One region of the Enterobacter cloacae complex sp. R_G8 genome, then DNA from elsewhere that is predicted to be linked to it. Evidence: predicted binding sites of a transcription regulator. Region 1 holds the regulator's gene; the other holds the start of a gene.
What was found. The regulator sigma-54, encoded in region 1, starts transcription at its own class of promoters, with help from an activator protein. The targets are predictions, from matches to a motif close to GTTGGCACANNTTTCGCTNT.
Positions count from the first base shown of each region.

Region 2: NQ842_RS09850 (branched-chain amino acid ABC transporter substrate-binding protein) is a predicted target of sigma-54. The motif match lies at 2,677-2,696, and genes of this name have one in related genera.

Region 1 covers NZ_CP102246.1:762,264-769,969, reverse strand. The annotation lists gene NQ842_RS03650 (calcium/sodium antiporter) at 1-190, shown strand, start outside; gene kdsD (arabinose-5-phosphate isomerase KdsD) at 204-1,190, shown strand; gene kdsC (3-deoxy-manno-octulosonate-8-phosphatase KdsC) at 1,205-1,771, shown strand; gene lptC (LPS export ABC transporter periplasmic protein LptC) at 1,768-2,343, shown strand; gene lptA (lipopolysaccharide ABC transporter substrate-binding protein LptA) at 2,312-2,866, shown strand; gene lptB (LPS export ABC transporter ATP-binding protein) at 2,873-3,598, shown strand; gene rpoN (RNA polymerase factor sigma-54) at 3,646-5,079, shown strand; gene hpf (ribosome hibernation promoting factor) at 5,102-5,389, shown strand; gene ptsN (PTS IIA-like nitrogen regulatory protein PtsN) at 5,472-5,963, shown strand; gene rapZ (RNase adapter RapZ) at 6,009-6,863, shown strand; gene npr (PTS phosphocarrier protein NPr) at 6,860-7,132, shown strand; gene mtgA (monofunctional biosynthetic peptidoglycan transglycosylase) at 7,172-7,706, opposite strand, start outside.
Region 2 covers NZ_CP102246.1:2,073,947-2,081,652, forward strand. The annotation lists gene livM (high-affinity branched-chain amino acid ABC transporter permease LivM) at 1-359, opposite strand, end outside; gene NQ842_RS09845 (branched-chain amino acid ABC transporter permease) at 371-1,285, opposite strand; gene NQ842_RS09850 (branched-chain amino acid ABC transporter substrate-binding protein) at 1,385-2,506, opposite strand; gene NQ842_RS09855 (YecA family protein) at 2,931-3,599, shown strand; gene tyrP (tyrosine transporter TyrP) at 3,633-4,844, opposite strand; gene NQ842_RS09865 (hypothetical protein) at 5,093-5,434, shown strand; gene ftnA (non-heme ferritin) at 5,471-5,968, opposite strand; gene NQ842_RS09875 (YecR-like lipofamily protein) at 6,164-6,502, opposite strand; gene NQ842_RS09880 (RpiB/LacA/LacB family sugar-phosphate isomerase) at 6,758-7,396, shown strand; gene azuC (stress response protein AzuC) at 7,520-7,603, shown strand.

The DNA.
Region 1 (7,706 bases):
GCCTGGGCCGTTTAACCCGCTGGCCTTCTCACGTGATTACGGGGTGATGTTGCTGGTGAGCGTTATCTTTGCCCTGCTCTGCTGGCGGCGGCAAAGACAAATCGGCAAAGGCGCAGGCGCGCTGCTGACGGGTGGATTTATCGTATGGATGGCGATGCTGTACTGGCTTTCGCCTCTTCTCTCTGGGTAAACGGAAACGCATTATGTCGCAAATAGAATTGCAGCCGGGTTTTGACTTTCAGAAAGCAGGCAAAGACGTTCTGGAGATTGAACGTGAAGGTCTGGCGCAGTTAGATCAGTACATTAATCAGGATTTTAGTCTGGCCTGTGAGAAGATGTTCTACTGTGCCGGTAAAGTCGTGGTGATGGGGATGGGCAAGTCCGGTCACATTGGCCGCAAAATGGCTGCAACATTCGCCAGCACCGGAACCTCCTCATTCTTTGTACACCCAGGGGAAGCGGCACACGGCGATCTGGGCATGGTCACGCCGCAGGATGTCGTGATTGCCCTGTCGAATTCCGGTGAGTCCAATGAGATCCTGGCGCTGATTCCGGTTCTGAAGCGACTGCAGGTGCCACTCATCTGCATGACCAGCCGCCCGGAAAGCAGCATGGCGCGTGCGGCGGATATTCATCTCTGCGTGAAAGTGCCGAAAGAAGCCTGCCCGCTGGGCCTCGCACCGACGTCCAGTACCACCGCGGCGCTGGTGATGGGCGACGCGCTTGCCGTTGCGCTCCTTGAAGCCCGCGGTTTTACCCCTGAAGACTTCGCGCTGTCCCATCCTGGCGGTGCGCTGGGGCGGAAACTGCTGCTGCGGGTTAACGATATTATGCATACTGGCGATGAAATCCCTCACGTCAGTAAAGAGGCCTCCCTGCGTGATGCGCTGCTGGAAATCACCCGTAAAAATCTGGGCATGACGGTGGTGTGTGACGACCTGATGAAGATCGAGGGGATTTTCACCGATGGCGACCTGCGTCGCGTGTTTGACATGGGCGTGGATGTCCGCACTCTCGGTATCGCCGATGTGATGACGCCTGGGGGTATTCGCGTTCGCCCGGGCACGCTGGCGGTGGATGTGCTGAACCTGATGCAGTCCCGACATATCACCTCAGTGATGGTTGCCGATGGCGACCAGTTGCTGGGTGTGGTACATATGCATGATCTGCTGCGCGCAGGCGTAGTGTAATGAAGGATAAGACAATGAGTAATGCGGGTGCATCCCTTGCAACCTGTTATGGCCCGGTCAGTACCCAGGTAATGGCAAAGGCGGAAAACATCCGTCTGCTGATTCTGGATGTGGATGGCGTACTGTCCGATGGCCTGATTTACATGGGCAATAATGGTGAAGAGCTGAAAGCGTTCAACGTTCGCGATGGCTACGGTATTCGTTGTGCGCTCACATCGGGTATCGAGGTTGCCATCATCACCGGGCGAAAAGCTAAACTGGTAGAAGATCGCTGTGAAACGTTGGGCATTACCCATCTGTATCAGGGGCAATCCGATAAGATGGCGGCTTTCAACGATTTACTGGGTAAACTGTCTATCGCGCCAGAACAGGTGGCCTATGTCGGGGACGATCTGATTGACTGGCCGGTTATGGCCGAGATTGGCCTGAGTGTCGCGGTTGCGGATGCGCATCCGCTGCTGATCCCGCGGGCTGATTATGTTACCCACATCAATGGTGGCCGTGGTGCCGTACGTGAAGTCTGCGATCTGCTTCTGCTGGCGCAGGGTAAGCTGGATGAGGCCAAAGGGCAATCGATATGAGTAAAACCAGACGTTGGGTTATCATTCTGCTTTCGCTTGTCGCACTGATATTGATTGGCGTGAACCTTGCCGATCGTGACGATACGCAAACGGAAGTGATCAACAATAACGATCCAACTTATAAAAGCGATCACAGTGATACCGTAGTCTATAGCCCGGAAGGTGCGCTGAACTATCGCCTGATTGCCCAGCACGTTGAATATTTTTCAGATGACGGTATTTCGTGGTTTACCCAGCCGGTGATGACGACGTTTGATAAGGACAAAGTGCCGACGTGGTCAATTAAGTCTGACCGGGCAAAACTGACAAATGACCGTATGCTTTATCTCTATGGCCACGTTGAAGTCAACGCCCTGACCGCTGACGCACAACTGCGCAAAATTACGACAGATAATGCCCAGATCAACCTGGTAACCCAGGATGTGACGTCGCAGGATCTGGTTACTCTGTACGGCACAACATTTAATTCCAGCGGTTTAAGAATGCGCGGGAACTTACGCAGCAAAAACGCCGAGCTGATTGAAAAGGTTAGAACCTCCTATGAAATTCAAAACAAACAAACTCAGCCTTAAAGTAATTATCGCCAGCGCGATGCTGGCGGCCAGTCTTCCCGCGCTTGCTGTTACTGGCGATACTGAACAGCCGATCCATATCGAGTCCGATACACAGTCTCTTGATATGCAGGGTAATGTCGTTACCTTTACCGGCAACGTCGTCGTGACCCAGGGCACCATCAAGATTAACGCCGATAAGGTGGTCGTTACCCGTCCAGGTGGCGAACAGGGCAAAGAGATCATTGATGGCTACGGCAACCCGGCCACGTTCTACCAGATGCAGGACAACGGCAAACCGGTGAAAGGTCATGCCAGCCACATGCATTATGAACTGGCGAAAGATCTGGTCATCCTGACCGGCAACGCCTATCTGGAACAGCTCGATAGCAATATCACCGGTGACAAGATCACCTATCTGGTGAAAGAGCAAAAAATGCAGGCCTCCAGCGAGAAAGGCAAACGTGTCACCACCGTGCTGGTGCCGTCTCAGCTGCAGGACAAAGGCAAGGGCCAGGCCCCGGCACAGAAGAAGAGTAACTAATTCGTTATGGCAACATTAACTGCAAAAAATCTCGCTAAGGCCTACAAGGGCCGCCGTGTCGTGGAAGATGTCAGTCTGACCGTCAACTCCGGCGAAATTGTTGGCCTGCTTGGCCCTAACGGTGCGGGTAAAACCACGACCTTCTACATGGTCGTCGGTATTGTTCCGCGCGATGCCGGTAACATCATCATTGATGATGAAGACATCAGCCTTCTGCCGCTGCATGCGCGCGCGCGTCGTGGTATTGGCTACCTGCCGCAGGAAGCCTCTATTTTCCGTCGCCTGAGCGTCTTCGATAACCTGATGGCCGTTCTGCAAATTCGTGACGATCTGACCAGCGAGCAGCGTCAGGATCGCGCCAACGAGCTGATGGAAGAGTTTCACATTGAACACCTGCGTGACAGCCTCGGTCAGGCGCTGTCCGGGGGGGAACGCCGCCGTGTTGAAATTGCACGCGCGTTGGCCGCAAATCCGAAGTTTATCCTGTTGGATGAACCGTTTGCGGGTGTTGACCCGATCTCCGTTATCGACATTAAACGTATTATTGAGCACCTGCGCGACAGCGGGCTTGGCGTGTTGATCACCGACCACAACGTCCGTGAAACACTGGCCGTTTGCGAACGCGCCTACATTGTGAGCCAGGGCAATCTGATCGCCCACGGTACGCCGCAACAGATCCTCGAAGATGATCATGTTAAGCGCGTCTATCTTGGGGAAGACTTCAGACTCTGATAGGGTAGAGGTAACGTAACGCCGAACCGGAGAAAAATGCTCTGAACATGAAGCAAGGTTTGCAATTAAGGCTCAGCCAACAACTGGCGATGACGCCGCAGCTACAGCAGGCGATTCGCCTGTTGCAACTGTCCACATTAGAACTCCAGCAGGAGCTCCAGCAAGCGCTGGACAGCAATCCGCTGCTGGAGCAAGCCGATCTTCATGACGAGGTAGACACTCAGCAAGCGCAGGACACGGAAACCCTTGATTCCGTTGATGCTCTCGAACAAAAAGAGATGCCGGACGAGCTTCCACTGGATGCCAGCTGGGATGAAATCTACACCGCCGGGACCCCTTCCGGAACGCGTGCAGACTACCAGGATGACGAGCTACCTGTCTATCAGGGTGAAACTACCCAGTCACTGCAGGATTACCTGATGTGGCAAGTGGAGCTGACCCCCTTCTCCGATACCGATCGTGCGATTGCCACGTCCATTGTCGATGCCGTAGACGACACAGGCTATCTGACCGTCACGCTCGACGATATTCTGGAAAGCATGGGCGATGACGAGATTGAACTCGAAGAGATAGAAGCCGTTCTGAAGCGCATTCAGCGTTTTGACCCGGTGGGTGTGGCGGCAAAAGATCTGCGCGACTGCCTGCTGATCCAGCTTTCGCAGTTCAGTAAAGAGACGCCCTGGATCGATGAGGCCCGCTTAATCATCAGCGATCATCTGGATCTGCTGGCTAACCATGATTTCCGTACCCTGATGCGCGTTACGCGTCTGAAAGAAGAGGTGCTGAAAGAGGCGGTTAACCTGATCCAGTCGCTCGATCCTCGCCCCGGTCAGTCTATCCAGACCAGCGAACCTGAATACGTCATTCCTGATGTGCTGGTCAGAAAACACAATGGCCGCTGGGTCGTTGAACTCAACTCAGACAGCATTCCTCGCCTGCAAATCAATCAGCAATACGCCTCCATGTGTACCAGCGCACGTAACGACTCCGACAACCAGTATATTCGCAGCAACCTGCAGGAAGCGCGATGGTTAATCAAAAGTCTGGAGAGCCGGAATGATACGCTGCTGCGCGTGAGCCGTTGCATCGTTGAACAGCAGCAAGCTTTCTTTGAGCAGGGCGAAGAGTATATGAAACCGATGGTGCTGGCGGATATCGCCCAGGCCGTCGAGATGCATGAATCAACCATTTCCCGCGTGACCACGCAGAAGTATCTGCACAGTCCTCGCGGTATATTTGAGCTTAAGTATTTCTTCTCCAGCCATGTGAACACCGAAGGTGGGGGCGAAGCCTCCTCAACGGCGATTCGTGCCCTGGTGAAGAAGTTGATCGCCGCGGAAAACCCCGCGAAGCCACTGAGCGACAGTAAGTTAACCACCATGCTGTCCGACCAGGGTATTATGGTGGCACGTCGTACTGTTGCGAAGTATCGAGAGTCTTTATCCATTCCGCCGTCTAACCAGCGTAAACAGCTGGTCTGACACAACCGATAAGGAAGACACTATGCAGCTCAACATCACTGGACAAAACGTCGAGATTACTGAGGCCTTGCGCGACTTTGTGAATACTAAGTTCGCGAAACTTGAACAGTATTTCGAAAGGATCAATCAGGTCTATATTGTGTTGAAAGTGGAAAAAGTGACTCATATCTCGGATGCAACCCTGCATGTCAATGGGGGCGAACTCCACGCCAGTGCGGAAGGGCAAGACATGTACGCTGCTATCGACGGCTTGATTGATAAGCTTGCACGACAGCTCAATAAACATAAAGATAAACTGAAACAACACTAATTGTCCGGGCAGTTAACGGGTGCAGGAAGGCCTGTTGTGGAACACAACAGGCCATTTGTACAGTTAGCGCTTAGGTGAAATTATGATGAACAACGATTCCGCTCTTCAATTGAGCAATGTCCTTAACCAGGAATGTACCCGCAGTGGCGTTCACTGCCAGAGCAAAAAACGTGCCCTGGAAATTATCAGTGAACTGGCCGCAAAACAGCTGGGCCTGCCGCCGCAGGTCGTGTTCGAAGCCATCCTGACCCGTGAAAAAATGGGCAGTACCGGTATCGGCAACGGCATTGCGATCCCGCATGGCAAACTGGAAGAGGACACCCTGCGTGCCGTCGGTGTGTTTGTGCAACTGGAAACGCCTATTGCCTTTGATGCCATCGATAACCAGCCCGTTGATCTCCTCTTCGCGCTGCTGGTTCCTGCCGACCAGACGAAAACCCATCTGCATACGCTTTCACTGGTCGCTAAACGCCTGGCCGATAAAACCATCTGCCGTCGACTGCGCTCAGCGCAAAGTGATGAAGAGCTCTATCAAATTATCACTGAAGCAGAAGGCAGTCAGGATGATGCGTAACCAGGAGATGGCCTTCACATCTGTTGTCCTGAGGAGAAACGGAACATGGTGCTGATGATTGTCAGTGGCCGTTCGGGGTCGGGGAAATCCGTGGCCCTGCGCGCGCTGGAAGACATGGGTTTTTACTGCGTAGATAACCTGCCGGTGGTACTGCTGCCCGAGCTGGCGCGCACCCTTGCAGACAGACAAATCTCTGCCGCCGTCAGCATCGACGTCCGTAACATGCCTGAATCGCCAGAAATCTTTGAACAGGCGATGAGTAACCTGCCGGACACGTTTTCGCCTCAGCTGCTGTTCCTTGACGCTGACCGCAACACGCTCATCCGTCGCTACAGCGATACCCGTCGTTTGCACCCGCTTTCCAGCAAGAACCTCTCTCTGGAGAGCGCAATCGACGAAGAGAGCGACCTGCTGGAGCCGCTGCGCTCACGCGCCGATTTGATTGTCGACACCTCAGAAATGTCCGTTCACGAGCTGGCAGAAATGCTGCGCACCCGTTTACTGGGCAAACGCGAGCGTGAGCTGACGATGGTCTTTGAGTCATTCGGCTTTAAGCACGGTATTCCTATCGATGCGGATTACGTTTTCGACGTGCGCTTCCTGCCAAACCCGCACTGGGATCCGAAACTGCGTCCGATGACCGGTCTGGATAAACCCGTCGCGGCGTTCCTCGACAGGCACACAGAAGTTCACAATTTTATCTACCAGACGCGAAGCTACCTTGAGCTATGGTTACCTATGCTGGAGACAAACAATCGTAGCTATCTGACGGTGGCGATTGGCTGTACCGGCGGTAAACATCGTTCGGTCTACATTGCCGAACAGCTGGCCGACTATTTCCGTTCGCGCGGAAAGAACGTTCAGTCCCGTCATCGCACGCTGGAAAAACGTAAAACATGACCGTAAAACAGACCGTTGAGATCACCAATAAGCTGGGCATGCACGCGCGCCCGGCGATGAAGCTGTTTGAACTGATGCAGGGTTTCGATGCGGAAGTTCTGCTGCGAAATGATGAAGGGACCGAAGCGGAAGCAAACAGCGTCATTGCGCTGCTGATGCTGGACTCCGCCAAAGGTCGCCAGATTGAAGTCGAAGCCACCGGTCCACAGGAAGAAGAAGCGCTGGCGGCAGTCATTGCACTGTTTAACGCCGGGTTCGACGAAGATTAAGGTCTGCTATTCAGGCGGGTGGCGCTGCGCTTACCCGCCCTACATTAATTTATTGCGCTCCATAAAACCTTCCCCTCCCAACTGACGCATCTGGCGCATGATCCACGCCTGACGGCTTCGCACGTACCCTGACGGAGCGTTGGCCTTAAAGCGGATAGGATTTGGTAAGACGGCGGCCAGGAGCGCCGCTTCAGACATACTCAGTCGGCTGGCCGGTTTATTGAAATAGCGCTGCGCGGCGGCCTCCACACCGAATACACCGTCGCCAAACTCAGCGATATTGAGATAAACGGTCAGAATGCGTTTTTTGCTCCAGACCGTTTCCATCCCCAGCGTCAACCCCGCCTCCAGCCCTTTGCGCACCCAACTGCGGCCGTCCCACAGGAACAGATTCTTTGCCGTCTGCTGCGATAATGTCGATGCGCCACGCACGCGGTTTTCATGACGTTCGTTATGCGCCAGCGCTTTCTCGATTGCCGCCACGTCAAACCCCCAGTGCACCGGGAATTTCTGGTCCTCTGCGGCAATCACGGCCAGCCCCATATAAGGCGAGATCTCACTCATGCTTACCCAG
Region 2 (7,706 bases), 1.3 Mb from region 1:
GCAACCGTCAACAGGTATTTGGTGGCGACAAAGGGGAAGCAGATCGCAAGGGCGATCGCCAGAGGAATAACCCAGCGCAGGCGGCTTTTGTATTCCGGCGGGCGAACATATACCCCCGCGCTGTCGGCCTCGAACCGCGCCTGAAAACGGGCCCCCGCAGCGGTACTTAAAAAAGCGCTCAGCAGAAAACGCCCAACCATCACTGTGCCGACCATCCAGGCCAGTCGCTGTCCGGCAAAGTTAAAGCTATACCCGTCCAGCACCACGCCTGCAATCGGGCCAAAAATAATCAATGCGATCAGCCCGGAAAACATCGCGTCCAGCAGGCAGCGCTTGAGGGAGAAACCGTGTGATGTCATCGTTTTCTCCTTCACACTTTGGCCACAACAGGGCGGCCGAGCAGCCCCTGAGGACGAAAAATCAGGATCATGACCAGCAGCCCAAACGAGAACACATCTTTGTAGTCCGAGTTCACCATGCCGGAGAACTGGGCTTCCGCCACCCCCAGAATCAGCCCGCCGAGCATCGCGCCGGGCAAAGAGCCGATCCCCCCGAGCACCGCGGCCGTGAAGGCCTTGATACCAATGACAAACCCGACGTAGAAATCAAAAGTGCCGTAATTCATGGTAATGAGCACACCCGCCAGACCGGCCATTGCCGCGCCGATGACAAATACCAGTGAAATAATCCTGTCGGTATTTATCCCCAGAATGGAGGCCATTTTTCGATCCTGTTGTACCGCGCGGCACATTCGTCCCAGCCGGGTATGGCTGATTATCCAGGTGAGTAACAGCATCCCGGCAAAGGAGGCGAGCAGAATGAATACTTTGGTATAGGTGATCTGCACGAACCCCTCTCCCAGATGCAGACGAATCACGCCATCCAGCATGGTGGGAACCCCTTGCTGACGCGGCCCCTGGCTCAGTTGCGCGTAGTTTTGCAGGATAAGCGACATGCCGATGGCGGAGATCAGCGGCGCCAGACGGGTGGAGTTGCGTAGCGGTTTATAGGCAATGCGTTCGATGGTCCAGCCATAGACCCCGGTGACCACCATGGTGAATACCAGCGTGCCGAGGATCAGCAGAGGGAATGACTGCAGGCCGAAGAAGGAGAGCAGCGCCAGGCCAATCGCGCAGAGATAGGCAGAGATCATATACACTTCGCCGTGGGCGAAGTTAATCATCCCGATGATGCCGTACACCATCGTATACCCGATGGCGATCAGTCCGTAGACGGAGCCCAGCGTTAAGCCATTAATTAACTGTTGCAGGAAGAATGTACTCATCTTAGCGCGCTCTTTATAACGGCCGCGCAACCCGCGCAGCCAGATGTGTTGTTTGCGTCGGCAGGCGGCCCTGCCGACGTTGAGCGTGACTCCGTCCCGTTACGGCACTTCCTTATACTTACCTTTGTCGTCCCACTGATACACCACGTAGTCAGAGACTTTCAGATCGCCTTTGCTGTCCCAGGCTTTTTTACCCATCACCGTATCGACCGAATTCGCCTTCAGCCATTCGCTGGCTTTGGCTGAATCCTTGCCACCCGTGGCCTTGAATGCCGCGGCGATAGCCTGCACGGAGGCATAGGAGTAGAGGGTGTAACCTTCCGGTTCGAATTTACCCGCACGGAATTTCTCAATGACCGCTTTACCGTCCGGGATCAGGCGCGGATCTTTACCGAAGGTCATATAGATGCCGTTGGTATATTGAGGGCCACCCGCCGCGGTCACCATCTCTTCATTGACAATACAGTCGCCGGAGAAGAATTTTGCCTGCACCCCCTGTTCGCGCATCTGACGAACCAGCGGACCGGCTTCAGGGTGGCAGCCCCCGAAGAACACCACGTCCGGTTTTTGCGCCCCAATTTTGGTGACCAGGGCGTTAAAGTCTTTTTCCCCGCGGGATAACCCTTCGTACATCACATCCTGCACGCCGCGTTTTGCCAGTGCGGCTTTGGTGGCGTCCGCCAGGCCCTGGCCGTAGGTGTCTTTATCATGAATGATCACTACCCGTTTGGCTTTCAGCTTGTCGATAATGAAATCGCTGGCGACCTGGCCCTGCTGGTCATCGCGGCCGCACATGCGGAACATATCGCTCATGCCGCGTTCGGTAATCAGCGGGTTGGTGGAGCCAGGTGTGATGGCGATGATCCCCGCGTCGCTGTATACCTCGGAGGCGGGCATGGTGGACGAGGAGCAGAAATGGCCGACTACCGCGTTGACTTTATCCTGGTCGACTAAACGGTTGGCGACGGCAACGGCCTGCTTGGGCTCGCAGGCATCATCTCCCTGAACCAGCTTAATTTTTTCACCGTTGATCCCGCCAGCGGCGTTAATGTCCTCTGCAGCTTGTGTTGCGCCGTGCCAGTACTGATCGCCGTAGGTGGCATTGGGGCCTGTGAATGGCCCGGCCACGCCAATGACAATATCTGCCCGGGCGGAAAATGCCGTCACCAGACAACCGGCCAACACAAGAGAAAGAGGAGTTCTGATTAATTTCAGCGACATTATTGTGTTCCTTAGCAAAGAGGTTTTTGCACCACGGTGTAAACCCGAACGCCCGACGGCGCAGCCAATCAAAAACACCAGCGAGAAAAAAATGATTCAACGAACAAGATACAGTCAGCATCCTGCTTAATACGGCGAGGTTTCCATGCGCAGTGTCGCGTGCAGAACATTAAGCAAAATCGTTGCCAGAATGGTTAACCCATTGACGGCGTTGCGACATGTTGAGTATAGAGCGCCGTTTTACGCAGCCTTGCGGGACACGCTGAAATTACAGCGGAGATCACATCTCATTAACAATAAAGCCCATAAGTTGTGCAAGGGTCACGATTTGCACGTTTTTGCAGCAATAATTCGCGTAACTTCCGCCGGGAAAGGCGTACGATATGTGTTAGGATCCTTTCCTTTTTGATCAGGAGTGTCAGCAATGACTGAAGGCCCATTAAATGAAAGCGAAATGGAGTGGCTGGAAGAGACGTTAATGTCTTACGGTCATGACGATGCGTCCGTGATTGACGTGTCCGAACTGGACGGCATGCTTACGGCAGTGCTTTCCGGCCCCGTGGTTGTCGAGCCAGACACCTGGCTGGTGGCGGTATGGGGCGGCGAGAAATATATCCCGCGCTGGAAAAACGATCGTGAAATGAACCGTTTTATCGATCTCTGCTTTAAGCATATGAACGATATTGCTGAGCGCCTGAGCGAATTCCCGGAACAGTTTGAGCCAATGTTTGGTTATAACGACGTGGACGGCCAGAGCTACACCGTTGTGGAAGAGTGGTGCTATGGCTATATGCGCGGCGTGTCGCTGACCGACTGGTCTGCACTGCCTGAAGAGCTGAAAGCGGATCTGGATGCCATTGCGCTTCACGGCTCAGAAGAGCACAGCGAGAAACTGGATGCCCTGAGCGAAGAGGAGTACATCGCCAGCATCGAGCGTATTCAGCCAGCGGCGCTGCGTTTGTACGACTACTGGTCAGCTAACCCTCAGCAGCCGGAAGCGCAGAAACCGATTGTGAACGGCACAAAGGTCGGGCGTAACGATCCGTGTCCGTGCGGCAGCGGGAAGAAGTTTAAGAGCTGTTGCCTGCACTGATAAAAAAAGGGGCTGTTGATAGCCCCCTTTTTTTTACCCCACTTCCGGCAGCATTCCCGCCGCAATTAAGAATTGCACCAGAATAATGACCACCCCGCAGGCAAACACAATGCACAGCAGCGGTTTTCCGCCCGCCACCCGGTACCCTTGCCGGGGATGCTGTTGACGGCTTTTCCACGCCAGCAGAGAAGGGAGCAACAGGGCAAGGACGGATAGCGCCACCCCCGCATACCCCAGCGCCATGACAAACCCGCGCGGATAGAACAGGGCAAAGGCCAGCGGAGGCAGAAAGGTGATCGCCCCCGTCTGTAAGCGACCGGAGACGGAATTGCGACGCTGGAACAGATCCGCCAGATAATCAAACAGACCGAGCGCCACGCCCAGGAATGACGTGGCCAGCGCCAGATCGGCAAACAGGTGTACCGCCAGTTCCACGTGTGGCGACGTGACCACTTCACGCAGCGCCAGCAGAAAACCGTTCAGACCGGCGTGTTCCGCCATCAAGCCAATAAAAGTGGAAGAATCGATACTGCCCAGCGTTACCAGTTGCCAGAAAATGTAGGCGATCAGCGGGATGGCGCTACCGATGACAAACACGCGGCGAAGCTTGCGAATATCGCCGTTCATATAGCTGACAATGCTTGGCACACTGCCATGGAAGCCAAATGAGGTAAAAATGACCGGGATCGCGGAAAGCGCCAGCCCTTTTTCCAGCGGCAGCGTCAGCAGGTTGACTTTGTGAACATGCGGTGCCAGCAGAACCAGCATTACGATCAGAAAGAGAATTTTGGCGCTGAACAAGAAACGGTTAAACAGATCGACCAGCGAGGTGCCCACACAGACCACGCCGCCGCCGATGAGCGTAAAGAAGATGGCCCCCGTCGCCGGGGTGATACCCGAACCGAACCCGTCGTTCACGCTGGAGGCGATCAATTCCCCGGCACCGCTAATATAGGCGGCAGTGAGGGCATACATCAGGAACATCATGCTAAAGCCGGTAGTCCACTGGCCGTAACGGCCCAGATAGCGTGCCGCAAGCGAACCCAGCCCGGTATCGGCAGGCACGTGCTGATACACCTCAAGCAGCAACAGCGCGGTGTAACACATTAATGCCCAGAGTGTGCCCAGCAGCAACAAGGTCATACCAAATCCGACGCCCGCGGCGGCCAGCGGCATCGCCAGCATTCCTGCGCCAATCGTCGTTCCTGCGACGATAAAAATACTTCCCAGGGTTCTGTTTTTCACGCTTTCCTCTACAACGCTTCACGATCGCGACAAAATCTGCGGCGCAGAGTAAGGGAAAAGCCGTATTTCGTCAAATCACCGTTACAAGCTATGTAATATAAAATTTACACTTTTGGCGGGCATAAGCTGCCCGGTAAGTCACTGATCCTTCTGATACGAGGGCCTACTTCATAAGGACAATAGGATTGCGCGAAAATCAGGCGTAATTTAAACAGAAATTGCAAAATATAAAATAAAGTGAGGTTCTGATGGTGGGAGAGAATCCATTTACGGCGGCCTGGAGTCGGGGGGGGAATTTGTTATGCCACGGCCACTGGATCATCAGCTGGCAGAATACGGCGCTGGTACTGCCGGAATCCCGACGCGAGAAAGATATGGGAACCTGGGCTATTTATTCGATAATCGATCCGGAGGATGAGACCTTCGCACAGGGGTTAAAAGAAGATGAGTGGATTATCGAAAACGTGGACTGGCTGACGGATGTTTTCTTTGATGCGGGTATTCCCCTTGAGACGGCCAACTATCGATACTTTTTCCAGGCCATAAATCCGCATGACTGGCGCTGTACGAGCTGTGCTGGCTGCATGTAAAAAAATAGGGCGCTGAAAGTCAGCGCCCTATCGATATTAATTCTGGGTATCCAGCGTTGAGAGTTCTTTATCAATAAAGTAAAGACCTTCACCGGTTTTACCGACCAGCGACAATTTATCCAGCACAGATTTAAACAGCTTCTCTTCTTCGTGTTGTTCAGCGACATACCACTGCAGGAAATTAAAGGTTGGATAATCCTGGCTGGTCATTGCCGCATGCACCAGTTCGTTAATTTTCTGGGTTATTAGCTGCTCGTGCTCGTAAGTGGCACGGAACAGTTCATCAAGCGAGCCATACTCCGCAAACGGCGATGCCACGTTATCAATGCGCGGCAGGCTGCCGGTATCTGTCAGATAATCAAAGAGACGCTGCATGTGGGTCATCTCTTCCTGCGCGTGACGACGCAGGAACGCGGCGGCACCTTCAAAGCTGTGATAGCTGCACCAGGCGCTCATCTGCTGGTAGAGCAGGGATGAAAAAAGCTCAAGGTTCATCTGAGCATTGAGCTTGTCGATCATTTCAGTTTTCAGCATGGTGACGCTCCGGTTTATTATTTCTGGTTCACAATGAGCGACACTATAATTTGTTATTTAATTATATGCAAAAAGTAAAATAAATATCTGCTTATTTAAAAATACGAATGGGAATAAAACGCATTGGCAATTTTTTATATTTATAAATGAGAATTATTTTATTTACTGGCTGCCAGCCAGGACTGGCAGCGCAGATTAATACCACGGGTTATTAGAGGCCGGTTTAACAGCATAACCCATGCATTTGTACTGGATAGTGACGCTCTCGTTCAGACACAGTGAGCCGCTAATCAGGGTGCAGGTTTTAATGGGCTGACCATAGGCAGACGCGGTGGCATATCCCATGCCCTGACACGCTTTAGTTGCGGTGCCGTTATTAACATATTCATCAGACCAGGCGTTTTGCAGCGCGGCCTGACCATAGTCGAGGCGGACTATCCCGTTCGGCGCATCCAGGCTACTCACCTGTGCCTCGCGGTTGATGCTACATCCCGCGAGCAGCAGGATCGTACCGACAACGTAGACTCTTTTCATGGTTCGCTCTAAGTAGATGGAAATACGTTATCGTACCTGTCGCTGTCCGGTGCAATGCCTGGAATAGCCAGATAATCTACCCTTTCTCTTTGCAACGGGCGGGTTAAGCCATTGTCATGGTGAAAATTGTGAGTCCCACTTCATTTTTTTAAAACAATCTTTCATTTAATTTGAAAGTGCGTTTGTCAGATAGTAGGGTGATGATGACAACGTATCCATAGCGGGCACTCCCGTAACGCATTCAGGAGAGAGACAATGAAAATCGCACTGATGATGGAAAACAGCCAGGCCGCTAAAAATCCATTGATACTGAAAGAGTTAAAAACGGTCGCCGACGAAAAAGGGTTCCCGGTGTTTAACGTTGGGATGAGCGACGAGAACGACCATCATCTGACCTATATCCATCTGGGCATTATGGCGAGCATTTTGCTGAACGCGAAGGCCGTTGATTTTGTTGTGACGGGATGTGGAACGGGCCAGGGGGCGCTGATGTCGCTGAACATCCACCCGGGCGTGATCTGCGGCTACTGCATCGATCCTGCGGATGCGTTTCTCTTCGCTCAGATCAACAACGGTAACGCGCTTTCACTGCCGTTTGCCAAAGGCTTTGGCTGGGGCGCTGAGCTGAACGTACGCTTTATTTTCGAAAAAGCGTTCACCGGGCGCAAGGGAGAAGGTTACCCGCCAGAGCGTAAGGAGCCACAGGTCCGTAACGCGGGGATCCTGAATCAGGTGAAAGCGGCTGTGGTGAAAGAGAACTATCTGGACACGTTACGGGCTATCGATCCTGAGCTGGTGAAAACTGCCGTATCCGGCCAGCGCTTCCAGCAGTGCTTCTTTGAAAATTGTCAGGACAAAGAGATCGAGGCTTTTGTGCGCGAGATTGTCGGCTAAAATGCGTGGCTGTATGCAGAGAAAATTGTGATGTGAGTCACAAAAATATTGATTTTTGTGAAGGTGGTCATATTATAGGCACATTGACGATAAAGTTGTATAACAAGTTAATGGAGCATCACAATGAAACTGCGCAAAATCCTGAAAAGCATGTGGGCTAACTACTGCAACACATTTAAAGACGTGCCGCCAGGCGCAATGTTCTGATAAAAAAACCTGCTTCGGCAGGTTTTTTTATGTCTGCGATCGCCAGAAGGGAGATGAAAGGCGGCGTGTTTTGTTACTATGGCGGCCTTTAAATAAGGAGAAA